Regions from separate parts of the Spirosoma areae genome, predicted to be linked through region 2. Evidence: riboswitches for the same ligand, from Rfam matches in the RefSeq annotation. Region 2 holds a riboswitch; the other holds the start of a gene.
The links. A riboswitch is a leader RNA that binds a small molecule or an ion and turns the genes downstream of it on or off. The one in region 2 is predicted to bind S-adenosylmethionine.
Positions count from the first base shown of each region.

Region 1: linked by a shared signal. The riboswitch ahead of ACYVI1_RS28615 (O-acetylhomoserine aminocarboxypropyltransferase/cysteine synthase family protein) and the one ahead of metH (methionine synthase) in region 2 are both predicted to bind S-adenosylmethionine.

Region 1 covers NZ_BAAGTT010000048.1:16,383-23,732, forward strand. The annotation lists gene ACYVI1_RS28595 (META domain-containing protein) at 25-1,482, shown strand; gene ACYVI1_RS28600 (esterase family protein) at 1,523-2,251, opposite strand; gene ACYVI1_RS28605 (GDSL-type esterase/lipase family protein) at 2,326-2,919, opposite strand; gene ACYVI1_RS28610 (homoserine O-acetyltransferase family protein) at 2,926-4,014, opposite strand; gene ACYVI1_RS28615 (O-acetylhomoserine aminocarboxypropyltransferase/cysteine synthase family protein) at 4,127-5,440, opposite strand; SAM riboswitch class I at 5,693-5,797, opposite strand; gene ACYVI1_RS28620 (DciA family protein) at 5,986-6,312, shown strand; gene ACYVI1_RS28625 (class I SAM-dependent methyltransferase) at 6,317-7,018, opposite strand; gene ACYVI1_RS28630 (glycosyltransferase family 87 protein) at 7,063-7,350, opposite strand, start outside.
Region 2 covers NZ_BAAGTT010000011.1:68,752-76,101, reverse strand. The annotation lists gene metH (methionine synthase) at 1-3,739, opposite strand, end outside; SAM riboswitch class I at 3,847-3,954, opposite strand; gene ACYVI1_RS05565 (SxtJ family membrane protein) at 4,025-4,387, opposite strand; gene ACYVI1_RS05560 (DUF5989 family protein) at 4,391-4,540, opposite strand; gene ACYVI1_RS05555 (SGNH/GDSL hydrolase family protein) at 4,564-5,715, opposite strand; gene ACYVI1_RS05550 (carbamoyltransferase family protein) at 5,728-7,350, opposite strand, start outside.

The DNA of each region.
Region 1 (7,350 bases), on a different contig from region 2:
ACCATACACGAAACCTTCCCTGCAATGAAACAATTCGTGACGCTCTTTGCTGTGCTTGCGTTAGCAACGTCCCTATTTGGCCAGAACCTTAGGCCGGGTTTCGACAAAGCGGAATACATTGAACTTCTTAAAGTATCAGCCGCTTTTGGTGATTCGGCTTATATAAAGGCCTTCCCTACTCCGCAGCAGTTCAAATTTGTGTACCGCTCGCCAGTTGTTGGCCTGGAGAATCGCTGGGATTTATGGGCGGATAATCAGGGCGTTGCGGTGCTCAGCATTCGGGGCACAACGGCGGAAAGCCTGAGTTGGTTGGGCAATTTTTATGCAGCAATGGTGCCCGCCAAGGGTGAGATTCAACTCAGCGATACTGAAAAATTCACCTACGAACTGGCTTCCAGCCCAAAAGCGGCTGTTCATGTTGGCTGGCTGGTAACGATGGGCTACTTAGCGAAGGATATGCTGCCCAAAATTGATTCGTGTTATCGGATGGGTAGTAAAGACATGCTCATCATGGGCCATAGCCAGGGCGGAGCCATTGCTTTTCTCCTGACGGCTCACCTGAAAAATCTGCAAAAACAGGGTCGGCTTCCCGCCGATATTCGCTTTAAAACCTATTGCAGTGCGGGGCCTAAACCGGGTAATCTCTATTTCGCTTACGAGTATGAGGCCGCCACCCAAAACGGGTGGGCCTATAATGTCGTCAACTCCGCCGATTGGGTGCCCGAAGTCCCGTTAACCGTACAGACGGTCAATGATTTTAATCCGACAAACCCCTTTAGTGGCGCGCCCGCTATGATAAAAAAACAGAAATTAGTAAAGCGTATTGCCTTAAAGTACGTCTACAACAGCCTAAGCAAACCGTCTCTTAAAGCACAGAAAAACTACCAGAAATACCTGGGTAAACTGGCTTCTAACACCGTGATGAAGAACCTGAACGGCTACGTACCCCCCGAATACTACAACAGCAGCCATTATGTAAGAACTGGAACGACGATTGTTCTCTTGGCCGACAGTGCCTATTTTCGGCAGTATCCGGATAGTAAAGAGAAGATTTTTACCCACCATTTTCACCCGCCTTATTTATACCTGGCCGAGAAACTTTCCACATCGACCGAGCCAATGGCCCCCACCTCCTCAAGCCAGACAGTAGACGGCACCTGGGAGTTAACGTACATCTCCGGTCGAAAAATTGCCTTCAACGGTTTGTACCCCGAGAAAAAGCCATTCATCACGTTCAACATAGCCAGTCAGCGACTGAGTGGGTCAACCAGTTGTAACTCATTCAATGGAAAGCTGGTTGTGGACGGACAAAAAATTAACTTCAGTGAGCCAATGGCCATGACCCGAATGATGTGCCCCGGCGAAGGTGAGCAGGCGTTTCTGGATGTGTTGAAAACCGTGAATCGCTACGCAGTTGGTGACGACAACACACTGACCTTCATCATGGGCGACATCGCCGTGATGCGATTTGTGCGGAAATAGCTGATGAAAGCGACGGGTTGCGGGGCAAGGAAACTTTAAATTACAAATACAATTGCACCATCTTCTGCCAGTCATCGGCCTTGTGAGCACGCCCGTCCCACATGTATAGCTCGTGGGTTATATTTTTGGCCCAAAGCGTTTCACTCAGGGTAAGGTTACTGTGCATGAATGGGTCGTCGAGGCCAATGGTCATCACTATCTGCAATTGTCGCAAATGGTGAAGTAGCGAATCTTCCGTAAGATTTGGCAGAAAGTGATTGGGGCTATGGAAGTAGATTTCCTCGTCGTAATAGTCATCGAATAAGCCCCGAAATTCGGCTACAGGTTCTGACAGGCTGTAGCGCCCGCTGAACGCAACAACCTTCCCGAAGTGCTGCGGGTGCCGAAGCGCGATGTTAACAGCATGATAGGCCCCTAAGCTACAGCCGTGCGAAATCATAAAGGACTGCGGGTTTTTCAGGCGGGAAAGTGGCAGCACTTCATTGAGAATGTACTGCTCATACTGCCCGTGCCGGCGAATGCGGTCGTGCGCGGAGATGTAACGATTATAAATGCTTTCGCGGTCGACACTATCGACGCAAAAAAGTTGAAGCCATCCATTTTCAAGCCGGTCGGCCAGGGCATCGACAAGGCCTATCGCTTCATATTCATAAAAGCGGCCCCGACGGGTCGGAAACACCAGCACCCGTGCACCGGCATGGCCAAAAACGAGAAGTTCCATGTCGCGGTTCAGATTCGGGCTAAACCACTTATGATAGTCACGGTGCATAACGATACCCTCAAATACACGTCAAGTTGCAACCGTTACGGCAAACTTTGTTGACTATTTGTGTAAACAAATCGTTAAAAAATTCGGGCCTGCTGCTGAACAACCTGCCGCCATACCCGATAACCCGCCTGGCTTAAATGCAGTCCATCGTTTTCAAAAAACTCCGGCCGGGGCTGGCCGGTTGGGCCAAGCAGGGGTGTTGTCGCGTCGATATACTGATAGCCCGGATTTTTTTCGATTTCAGTTAGTAGTAATTGATTAGTGGCGTAGATTTTATGGGCGATGTTCCAGCGGGCCGGGCTAATTTTTATCGACAAAAAAGAGAGGGGCAAACCCGGCAGCAACGTCCGCATTTTTTCGGCAAGTGTACAGAAGAACAGGTACACTTCTTCGGGATGCCGCCCGTCGCCGAGGTCATTATCGCCCGCATAAAACACAAGTGATTTGGGGTTTGCCGGAACCATTAGCCGCTCGAAAAACCACGAACAGGCTGCCAGTGTTGACCCGCCAAACCCCAGGTTGAGGGCATTTATTGTGGGGAAATCCTGCGCGAGGGTTGTCCAGAGTCGAATGGATGAGCTGCCGTAAAAAATAACCCGGTCAGCCGCCGGTGGCAACGCATTGAGTTGAGCTTCCAATTGCCGCACATCGGCTTCATACCAATCCATAAACCACTATTTAACCGACTGGCTGACAGGCGATTGCGCTAATTTAGACATATCTGAAGACGTCGCCCCCGCCATCCACTTTCGGAGAATTCCCGACAACGTTCGGAACTCAATCAGAAAGCCATCGTGGCCATAGAGCGAATCAATTTCTTCGTAGGTGGCATCGGGAATATGACGCGCCAGAAACTGCTGTTCAATAGGCGGGAAGAGCAAATCCGATCGAATACCGACCACAAGCGTCCTGGCTCTAATCTGCCCCAGCGCGTTGAGGATGCTGCCCCGGTTCCGGCCAACATTGTGCGAATCCATTACTTTTGAGAGAATCCAGTACGTGAACGCATTGAAACGGTCGGCTAATTTGTCGCCCTGATACCGTTGGTAACCCGCTGCTTTATAGCCGTCTACCTGCTCGTTGTTGTCGAGGGCCTGCGTGAAGCCATAGGTGTCATAATTCCGATACGAAATCATGGCCATTGCCCGGGCTGCTTTCATCCCGGCCAAACCCGCATCGTCGCGTCGGTCGGCCCAGGTTGGATCGGCTTCAATGGCCATCCGCTGCGACTCGTTGAAGGCAATGCACCAGGGTGAGGCCACGGCGCTGGCAGCAATGAGCACTAAATTCTCGATAAGGTCGGGCTGTAAAACGGCCCACTCCAGCGCCTGTTCGCCACCCACCGAGCCGCCAATGCAGGTTTGAATTTTTTCGATGCCCAGCTCCTGCCGAAGTAAATCCAGCGCGCCCGCCATATCCCGAACCGTAAGCGTTGGAAAATCGTGGTAGTAGGGCTGCCCCGTTGTCGGATTCATCGACAGCGGTCCGGTTGAGCCGTAACACGAACCGAGCACGTTGGCGCAAACAATAAAACTTTGTTCGGGGTCGAAATATTTACCGGAACCTACCATACCCCCCCACCAGTCGCCCGCATCGGCGTTGCCCGTCAGTGCATGGCAGACCCATACCACATTCGATCGGTTTGACGGTGCGTGGTCCTGATTCAACTGGCCGCGTGTGGTGTAAGCCAGCCGGAAACCCGGCAAACTCTCCCCCGATTCGAGCGGGAACGAATATTTATAATCGAAATAATTAACGTTCAACGTTTCAAATTTCAAGTTCAACATTTCAGCCGGGCCGCCGGTGCGGTTCCAGGTTGCTGACGGACAGATTAACCTGGAACCGCACCGGCGGCCCGGCTGAAACCTGAAACAATTAAACACTCACCGGCTCGGCAATCTGGGCAAACGCCTGCGCTAAGTCCGCTTTAATATCATCGATGTGTTCGATACCCGCCGATATCCGCAATACGCCCGACTCGACCCCGGCGCTGGCCTGCTCCTGTTCGCTCAGTTGCTGGTGGGTGGTGGCAGCCGGGTGAATGATGAGCGTTTTGGAATCGCCAACGTTCGCTAAATGACTGACCAATTTGAGGTTGTTCACAAACTGGTCGGCGTCTTCTTTACTGCCCTTTATTTTAAACGAAAATACGCCCCCAAAGCCCCGTTTAAGGTATTTTTTGGCCAGGTCGTGGTAGGCGCTGCTTTCCAGACCCGGATAGTTCACGAATTCGACCTGCTCATGTTGTTCGAGCCACTGTGCCAGCGACAGCGCGTTTTGCACGGTTCGGTCCAGCCGAAGCGAGAGTGTTTCGAGTCCCTGCAACAGCAGAAATGAGTTGAATGGACTCATGCACGGACCGTAGTCGCGAAGTCCCTCAACCCGGGCACGAATGATGAACTGAATATTGCCAAACGGCCCGCCTATACCGAATATATCGTTGAAAACCATTCCATGATAGCCTTCAGAAGGTTCGCTGAACTGAGGAAACTTGCCGTTGCCCCAGTTGTAGTTGCCACTATCGACAATAACGCCCCCAATGCTGGTGCCATGTCCGCCAATCCATTTCGTTGCCGATTCAACCACGACAGCCGCGCCATGTTCGATGGGCCGGAACAAATACCCGCCCGCACCAAATGTATTATCGACAATAAGTGGCAGGTCATGTTTTTTAGCGAGGTCGGCAAAGGCGTCAAAATCAGGAATATTGAAGCCGGGATTACCGATGGTTTCGAGGTAGATGGCTTTGGTTTTATCGTCAATCAGTTTGGCAAACGACTCGGGATTGTCGCCTTCGGCAAAGCGGGCTTCGATACCCAGCCGTTTAAACGAAACTTTAAACTGGTTGTAGGTACCACCGTACAGAAATGAAGTCGTCACGAAGTTGTCGCCCGCGCCCATAATATTGCTGAGGGCAATAAACTGAGACGCCTGCCCGGAGGATACGGCCAGCGCTGCTACCCCGCCTTCGAGGGCCGCTATCCGCTTCTCGAACACGTCGGTCGTGGGGTTCATAATGCGGCTATAGATATTGCCAAAGGCTCTCAGCGCGAACAAATCGGCTCCGTGCGCCGAATCGTTGAAGACAAACGAGGTTGTTTGGTAGATAGGGACCGCCCGGGCGTTGGTCGCCGAATCAGGTTCCTGGCCAGCGTGTAGCTGAAGCGTATCAAAATGAAGCTGGGACATGAGTTTAGTAGTTAGTGGTTTATAGTTTGAGGTTTGTAGTTAGTGGTTTGAGGTCTGTAGTTCGCAGTGCACTGTCTAAATTATAGCTACGTTTCAGTAACGTCAAACTACGAACCGCTCCGGCGGCCCGGATCAAACGACAAACTGATTTTTTTTCACGACAAACCCTCCCGGTTTTCGTAGCCATTAGTGAAGATGCTTAGCAGGCCTCCGGGGCCATACATCGCTGATTGTAGAGCATGTGAGTTCTTCGATTTATAGTTCCTAAAACAGCTTTAGGCAGGAGTTAGCACCTTGCCATGTGGTAGGTTGCCAGCGGTTCGCAGAGCCTGATCTCTCCCCGCTTCTGTATAAATCAACGCGCGCCGGTAAGATCGAAATAGGCGCGTAACTATTGACTTGATGCCGCAAGTATAATAGCCAACGGGCGCGAATCCAAACACCACTTCTTTTTTCTACACGATAAACTTTTTTTCGTGTTAACTCATTGGCGGCTATTTCTCAAGTCAATTCATTGGTTACTTTTGCAGGAAGACATCCGCCCCATGAATCAGACGTACCGGTATAATCGCGAAAATGCCACCCGGGTCGCTGGCACCACATCGTTGAAAGACGCTATTGGTCAGCTACTTAAAGCCTATCAGCTTCAGACTCGTTTCAACGAAACGTATCTGGAAGCGTTTTGGGGCCGCATGATGGGACCAGCCATTGCCACGCGCACCAACCGGCTGTATGTCCGCGACCGCAAACTCTACATTGAGATTGCCTCGGCTCCCCTTCGCAACGAACTCGTTCAGGCCAAGCAGAAGCTAATCTCATTGGTCAATAAAGATATGGGCACCGATGTAATTGAAGACGTAATTTTTATTTAGCGGGTCAAAACTGAATCAGTAAGTTCCGGCGTTCCTGTTGCAGCGTCAGGGGTTCAGTCACAAACTGAGCGGCCACACCTACCCGTTTGGTTATGTCTAACCAGTCTCGTTCTGAAAGAATCAGAAAGCCATTCTCCTTGCGAACGGTATAATACGACGAAAAGCGCAGTCGCACCAACAACGTCAGCATCGACAGCAGTTGACCCTGCCGCAGCGACCGCCCCAGAATGCTCAGAATATCTTTGAAAACGCTTCCACCCACCATTAAGTCGCAGATGAGCGCTTTGGCGCCGGGAGCCGCTACCTGTTTGATCGCCCGGATTAATCCCTCCACTTCGCTGGCGTTTCGGTAATACTGCACGACACTCATGACAATAATGACATTAAACTGCTGATTCGCGACCGGACTAAAGTTGAGGTAGTCGTCAGCCGGTATGTCATGGAAGTAAACGTTCGGATGAGCAGCGTGTCTGGCGCGGGCCGTTTCGTTATACCGCTTCGATATATCCAGCCCATGAATTTCGGCCACCCGGTCGTGCCAGGCATCTTCCAGATTGCCCGGACCCGAACCAATATCCAGTACTTTCTGCGTTTTCGCCAACGAAATGTAGTGCTCGACCCTCGCCAGAAAGTAGGCGTAATTCGTTGACATCGAGTCATCAAACTCATTCTCTTTTTGCCAGAAATCCAGCCAGGTTGAGGCCATACGAAATACTTGAGTTGTGGCGATAGGCCAATGGTAACTTAATTTCAGGAATTAACCGGCGCGTCGGACCCGCGCTGCAGGTGCGCCGTTGGTGTTGCCGTGTGCATCAGATAAAGCACCCGGAACCAGATCAAGACGCAGGGTAAGGCTTTCAGCACGTAGGGCTTCACGAATTGCTCCCGTAGAAAAACCGGAAATACATCACTCGGCGAGAAAACGGTGAGGATCAGGCAACTGACAAGCAGGACCCGATCAAGCCCCGTTTGCGGACTACAAAACCACCAGATGACGACGCCCGTAACGGCCGTAATGTAGGTGGGTGACTCCGAAAC
Region 2 (7,350 bases):
CCTCAACCGGCATGTTCTTCCGTAAGGCATAGTCATAGACCTGATCTTTATTAATTTTTCCGACCGGAAAATACTTCGATTCGGGGTGCGAGAAGTAAAAGCCACTTACCGATGAGGCCGGGTACATGGCGTAGCTTTCAGTTAGTTCAATCCCGATTTTAGTGGCATCGAGCAGGTTAAACAACGTGCCTTTTTCGGTATGGTCGGGGCAGGCCGGATAGCCCGGTGCAGGCCGAATGCCCTGATACGCTTCTTTAATGAGTTGGTCGTTGGTTAGCGTTTCGTTGGTTGCATAGGGCCAGAATTCTTTTCGGACGCGCTCGTGCATCCGTTCGGCGAAGGCTTCGGCCAGCCGGTCGGCAATGGCTTTCACCATGATGCTGTTGTAGTCGTCGTGGTCGCGTTCGTATTTCTCGATAAGCGCTTCGATGCCAATGCCCGCCGTTACGGCAAATCCGCCAATGTAATCCTCCCGGCCACTGTCGAGTGGGGCAACGAAATCCGACAGGCAGAAATTGGGCAGGCCGGGCGCTTTCTGGTTCTGCTGGCGCAGAAAATGCAGTACCGTTTTGGTGTCATAAATCAACTCACCAACCGGACTAACCGTCGTTTGCGATTGAACTCTGCTGATTTTATACTCGATGTGCCGGTGCGAACCATGCCGTTCGCAGGAAACATCGCGCGTCACTTCGTCGAAATCGTGCAGCAGCACATCGTCATCGGCAGAGTTGGCGGGAAAGAAGCCAACAACCGCTTTCGCCTTCAGGAGTTTATTGTCAATAATTTCCTGAAGGAGCCGGTTGGCATCGTCAAACAACTGACGCGCTTCGTTGCCCACAACGGCATCCTCGAAGATGGCCGGGTATTTACCGTGCAACTGCCACGTCTGGAAAAACGGTGTCCAGTCGATGTATTTTGCTAACTCGGCAATGGAGTAATCGTCAAAGTACCGATTGCCGAGAAAGGTTGGTTTTATCGGCTCGAAATCGTGCCAGTTAATTGGCGGGCGGTTGGCACGGGCTTTTTCAATACCCAGCAGATTTTTCTCCTTCTGACGTTTGGCGTGATCCTCACGGAGTTTGACGTACTCGGCTTTGATTTCGGTAAAAATAAGGGCGCGTGTAGCATCTGTTTCACTAACCAGCCGCCCGGCAACGGGAACGCTTCGGCTCGCGTCTAACACATGCACAACCGGCCCTGAATAGTGCGGATCAATCTTGACAGCAGTGTGCATCCGCGATGTCGTTGCGCCCCCAATCAGCAGCGGAAGGGTAAAACCCTGCCGCTCCATCTCTTTCGCAACGCCTACCATTTCATCGAGCGAGGGCGTAATCAGGCCACTCAGCCCGATAATATCCACATTGTGTTTGCGGGCTTCGTCCAGGATTTTTTGGGTTGGCACCATCACACCGAGGTCGATGATTTCGTAGTTATTACAGCCCAGCACCACGCCAACGATGTTTTTACCGATGTCGTGAACATCGCCTTTAACGGTCGCCAGGAGAATCTTACCGGCCGACGAACTCCCGGTGCCATCTTTCTCGGCTTCGATGAACGGGGTTAGATAGGCCACGGCTTTTTTCATTACCCGCGCTGATTTCACGACCTGCGGCAGAAACATTTTGCCCGCGCCAAATAAGTCGCCAACAATGTTCATGCCATCCATCAACGGCCCTTCAATCACGTGCAAAGGACGCTCAACCTGCTGCCGAATTTCTTCAACGTCCTGGTCGATGTAGTCGGTAATTCCTTTGACCAGCGCGTGCTTGAGTCGTTCGCGAACGGGTTCGAGCCGCCAGCTTTCATCCTGAACAATGGCTTTCCCCTTCGCTTTCACCGTCTCGGCAAAATCAACTAAGCGTTCGGTGGCGTCGTCCCGGCGGTTGAGCAGCACGTCTTCGCAACGTTCCAGCAACTCTTTGGGAATGCTGTCATACACCTCCAACTGCCCGGCGTTCACGATGCCCATGTCCATACCGGCGCGAATGGCGTGATACAGAAACGCCGAGTGCATAGCCTCGCGCACCACGTCATTGCCCCGGAAGCTGAAGGAAATGTTCGACACGCCCCCGCTCACTTTGGCCAGCGGGAGGTTGGCTTTAATCCAGCGCGTCGCGTTGATAAAGTCAACAGCGTAATTATTGTGTTCTTCGATACCTGTGGCAACGGTCAGGATGTTCGGGTCGAAAATGATGTCCTGCGGGGCAAAGTTGACTTTATCAACCAGAATTCGATAGGCGCGTTCGCAAATTTCAATCCGCCGTTCGTAGGAGTCAGCCTGACCGGTTTCGTCGAACGCCATCACGACTGCAGCCGCGCCATACCGCCTGACGAGTTGTGCTCGCTCAATGAACGCTTCTTCGCCTTCTTTGAGCGAGATGGAGTTGACAATGGCTTTGCCCTGCACGCACTTCAGGCCTGCTTCGATGACTTCCCACTTCGAGGAATCGACCATGATGGGTACGCGGGCAATGTCGGGTTCGGCAGCAATCAGGTTCAGAAAGGTCGTCATAGCCTCTACCGAATCCAGCATGCCTTCGTCCATGTTAATGTCGATCACCTGCGCCCCGCCTTCGACCTGTCCCCGCGCAATGCTCAGGGCTTCGTCGTAGTTTCCTTCTTTAATAAGCCGGGCAAACTTCTTGGAACCCGTTACGTTGGTACGTTCGCCAACGTTCAGAAAGTTGGTTTGCTCCGTAATTTTCAGCGGTTCCAGCCCACTCAGTTTCTGGTAGGGTTCGGGTTGCGGCAACTGCCGGGGCGGGTACTTAGCGGCAGCCTGAGCAATGGCGCGGATGTGGTCGGGGGTGGAGCCGCAGCAACCGCCGACGATGTTAACGAAGCTATCGCGGATGAACCCTTCCACCTGCTCGGCCATTTCGTCGGGCGTCTGATCATACTCGCCAAACTCGTTGGGCAGACCCGCGTTTGGATACGCCGACGTGAAAAAGGGCGATTCTTTCGCCAGCGTCTGCACATACGGTCGCAGGAGTTCGGCTCCCATCGCACAGTTCAGGCCAATGCTCAGAAGCGGCAGGTGCGATACGGAATATAAAAAAGCTTCGGTCGTTTGCCCCGACAACGTCCGGCCCGATGCGTCGGTGATGGTACCCGACACCATAATCGGCAGCGGCTCCTGCCCTTTTTCGGCAAAATAGCGGTCAATGGCAAACAGAGCCGCTTTGGCGTTGAGCGTATCGGTGATGGTTTCGATGAGCAGTAAATCGGCTCCGCCTTCGACCAGGCCGCTTACCTGTGTGTAGAACGCTTCAACTAACTGGTCGAACGTAATGGCACGGTATCCCGGATTATTCACATCGGGCGACATGGAGGCCAGCCGGTTGGTTGGCCCCATCGCCCCGGCCACAAAGCGCGGCTTGCCGGGAGTTTGGCGCGTCATGTCGTCGGCAACGGCTTTCGCAATCTTCGCTGATTCGTAGTTCAGTTCATACACCAAATCCTCCATGTAGTAATCGGCCATAGCCACGGTCGTACTGCTGAAGGTATTGGTTTCGATAATATCGGCACCAGCGTCGAGATATTGCCGGTGAATTTCCTGAATAACCGCTGGTTTGGTAATCGACAACAAATCATTGTTGCCTTTTATGTCGTGTGGAAAGTCCTTGAAACGTTCACCCCGATAATCGGCATCGGTCAGGTTATACCGTTGAATCATGGTACCCATCGCACCATCAAGGACGAGGATTCGTTCGCGGAGAAGTTCGGCTATCGTTTTCAAAAGCAGTTGTAGAATGCACAGTTGTTAGGAAGACCAACAACGGCTACGCTTAAAAAAGTCCAAAAAGACAAAAGGCTTATCAGCAAAAGACAGGCAGCAGGCCGCTGATCTTATCTGTCCCGGTTATTCCGGGAGGAAATTGGCACCAGTTCCGCTGGGTGGGTTGGTTGCCAAGACATCATCGGGTCCGTTCCCTCCGTCTTTCTGGATAAGCTGTCACAAAAATACGCAAAAAAAGGGCATACCGAAAAGTGGTACGCCCTAAATCAATTTGTGTAGGCTTTCCTACCAGGTTTGTTCCAAATCTTCTTTTGTGTAGAGATGGTTTCGTTCAGTATAGAACGAGGCATCGCTGGTGCGTTTGATAGACAGCGGGTTTTTAGCCGTCATCCGGTAAAGCAGCGCAATCGGGAACAAAAACACGAAGAACATAACCGACAGAATAATTTTGCCGTTGATGTTGCCCAGTACCTCGGCCAGTTTGAACCAGACTTTTACAATTAAATCGCCGGCAACCGGAATGGCCAGGCTCAATACACCTACTCCAACGGCAGCGTAGAGCAGCCAGGGCGATTTAAACACAAAATGCAATACCAGCAGACCCGTCACGATGACTAACTGGGCTTTTACTTTTTCGGTAACGTCCATGCCTTAAAATAATGTATAGATAAAGGGAGCAACGGCAGACCCGCCACCAATAACAATCAGAACGCCGATGAGCAATAATAAAATAATCATTGGGGCCAGCCACCACTTTTTACGCTGCTTCAGAAACTTGAAAATGTCCTGTAGAAATTCCATATTTTGGTCTGATTTGAGTTTACTTACTTAACGGAGGCCGTTTGAACAACGCCCGGATTCGACTGCATAAGTTTAAATAGTCCCTCGCCTACCCGTTGATTCACAAGCGCACTGGCATGACCATCATTGCGACCGACGACCCGGTCCTTGATGTCAATATCGCTCATAAGTTTACCTGCGTCCAGCATCGGCACCTTGTTACGCCGAAAAAAGTCGACAACGGGTTTCACGTACTCGGCTGTTTCTTTTAGTTTGTGCGAAAACGGGAACAAAACTACATAAAGCCGGGCATTATGCTCCTGCGCGTAGGTTATGAACTTGTTAAGATCGCTCAGGTGATCGTTAATAATAGCCGGTGTGCCGTATGCTTTACGGACGTAGACATCGAAGGGGGTAAAATTTCCGTGGGGGAACTGCCAGTACAGATAATTGAGTAGGTAGGACTTAATAAACAACGACTGCACAGCGCGGGGCAAATCGGAATAGGGGGTAAATCCAGCCGGAACCAGGCCATGATCGCGGGCTACTTTTTCAATGTCGTTTGGGAAATACTGAAGCACCAGCACGTCGGGGGTTTTGCCAAACTTCAGCAGCCGGGCGTATTCATCGCGCGTGTCGGAACCCGAAATACCGAGGTTGTAGGTCACGTATTCAGTTGTCCCTAATTTGTTGGCCAGCACATTACCAAAGCGTTCCTGCACAGATTTCAGCCCGTGACCTGCCGCGTAGGAATCTCCCACAATGAAGACCTTCTTTTTGCCGGTCGTATCGGTTTTGGGTTCGTCGCGGTAATCGCCGGTCATGGGTGGCCAGTAACGTTCGAACCAGATTTTCGAGGCTAAGGTAAGCCCGCCCTCCTGGCTCTGGGCAACAAACATAAAGCCCATTTCGATGAACACCAGCAACACAAGAAGGGGCACCAATAGCGTAGCTATATTACCGAGCAGTTTAGGCGGCTTCGGGTTTTTAACGATGCCGTAGTAGTACAGCCGGAGCAGTTCAATACTGATCAGCAGATAGAGGCAGCACTTTACCAGCCGAACGTAGATGTTATCAAATAAGCCTTTGTGGGGAATGTCGAAGCTAACCCCATAGTGGTCGCCATAGAACACAAAGAAAGCTAAAAAGCCCAGCAACAACAGCCGAACCACACTGGAAACGAGTTTGGATTGCATGAAGACGGACCGTTAGTCTAAAACAAATTCTTCTTTCCAGTTATCTTTCTCCTGCCATTCGGGTTGTTGCCGTTTGTCGAACAGGTAGTTGCCGACAACTAAATAGTCCATCTCGGTACGCATGAAGCACCGGTAGGCATCGTTGGGGGTCGAAACGATGGGTTCACCACGCACGTTGAAACTCGTGTTCACAATGACGCCATAGCCCGTCAACTTCTTAAACGAGTCGATCAACTGATAATACCGCGGGTTGGTGTCTTTATGAACGGTTTGAATCCGGGCCGAATAATCGATGTGCGTAATCGACGGCAGATCAGACCGTTGGTAGTAGAGTTTCTCCCGCAGCGGAAAACTGGCATAATCAGCCGGTACGGGGGTCCGGCGTTTCTGCGCTACCGGATGCACCAGCAGCATGTAGGGAGAGATGCCATCATAGTCGAAGTAATCGGCGCAGTCCTCGGCCAGAACCGACGGGGCAAACGGCCGGAACGACTCCCGATACTTGATTTTCAGGTTCAGTTTTTTCTGCATCTCGGCATTGCGCGGGTCGCCCAGGATGCTGCGTCCGCCCAGCGCACGCGGCCCAAACTCCATTCGTCCCTGCACCCAGCCCACCACATTTCCGGCAGCCAGCAAGCGGGCCGTTTCGGTACTTAGGGCATCAAAATCTGTAAAGTGCGTCGAAACGGCCTTGTATTTCACAGCCATCAGTTCAACGTCGAGGTCAGAAAACGTTGGCCCTAAGTAGGAACCGCGCATGGCGTCGCGCTCGGTCGTTACGATGCGCTCTTTGCCAAAATAAATATGGTAGGCCGCCAAAGCCGCGCCCAGTGCCCCGCCTGCATCACCGGCGGCCGGCTGAATAAAAATATCCTTGAACAAACCCGCAGCCTGGAGTTTACCGTTCGATACGCAGTTAAGCGCAACGCCCCCGGCCAGCACCAGCGCATCGGCATTGGTCAGGCGTTTGGCCTCGCGGGCCATGTTCAGCACGACTTCTTCGGTGAGATACTGGATGGCCAAACCGAGGTTGCAGTGATGGGGTTGCAATTCATCTTCGGGCTGGCGTTTCGGAAAACCAAACAGCTCGGCCCATTTGTCTTCGTTCACCATCTTCAGCCCGGCGGCATAATCGAAATAATCCTGATCCAGCCAAACAGAGCCATCAGGCCGCAGGTCGGCCAGTTTTTCCTTAATGGTTGTCATGTAGCGGGCTACATCCGGCGAATTCGGGTCGCCATACGGCGCCAGGCCCATCAGTTTATACTCGCCCGAGTTGACCCGAAAGCCCAGAAAATAGGTGAACGCCGAATACAATAGGCCCAGCGAGTGGGGGAACCGGAGTTCTTTCAGAATCGAGATGTCTTTCCCTTCGCCCAACCCAATGGAGGCTGTAGCCCACTCGCCCACGCCGTCGATGGTCAGGATAGCCGCCCGCTCGTAGGGCGACGGGTAGAAGGCACTGGCCCCATGTGAGAGGTGGTGCTCGGGAAAAAGCAATTTGACTTTACTGGCCGACTTGTAGCCTAACTTCTCGAGTTCTTCCCGAATGAGCCGCTTTAGAAATAATTTCTCTTTCAGCCAGACCGGAATCGACATCAGGAACGACCGAATGCCCTTTGGCGCAAAGGCATA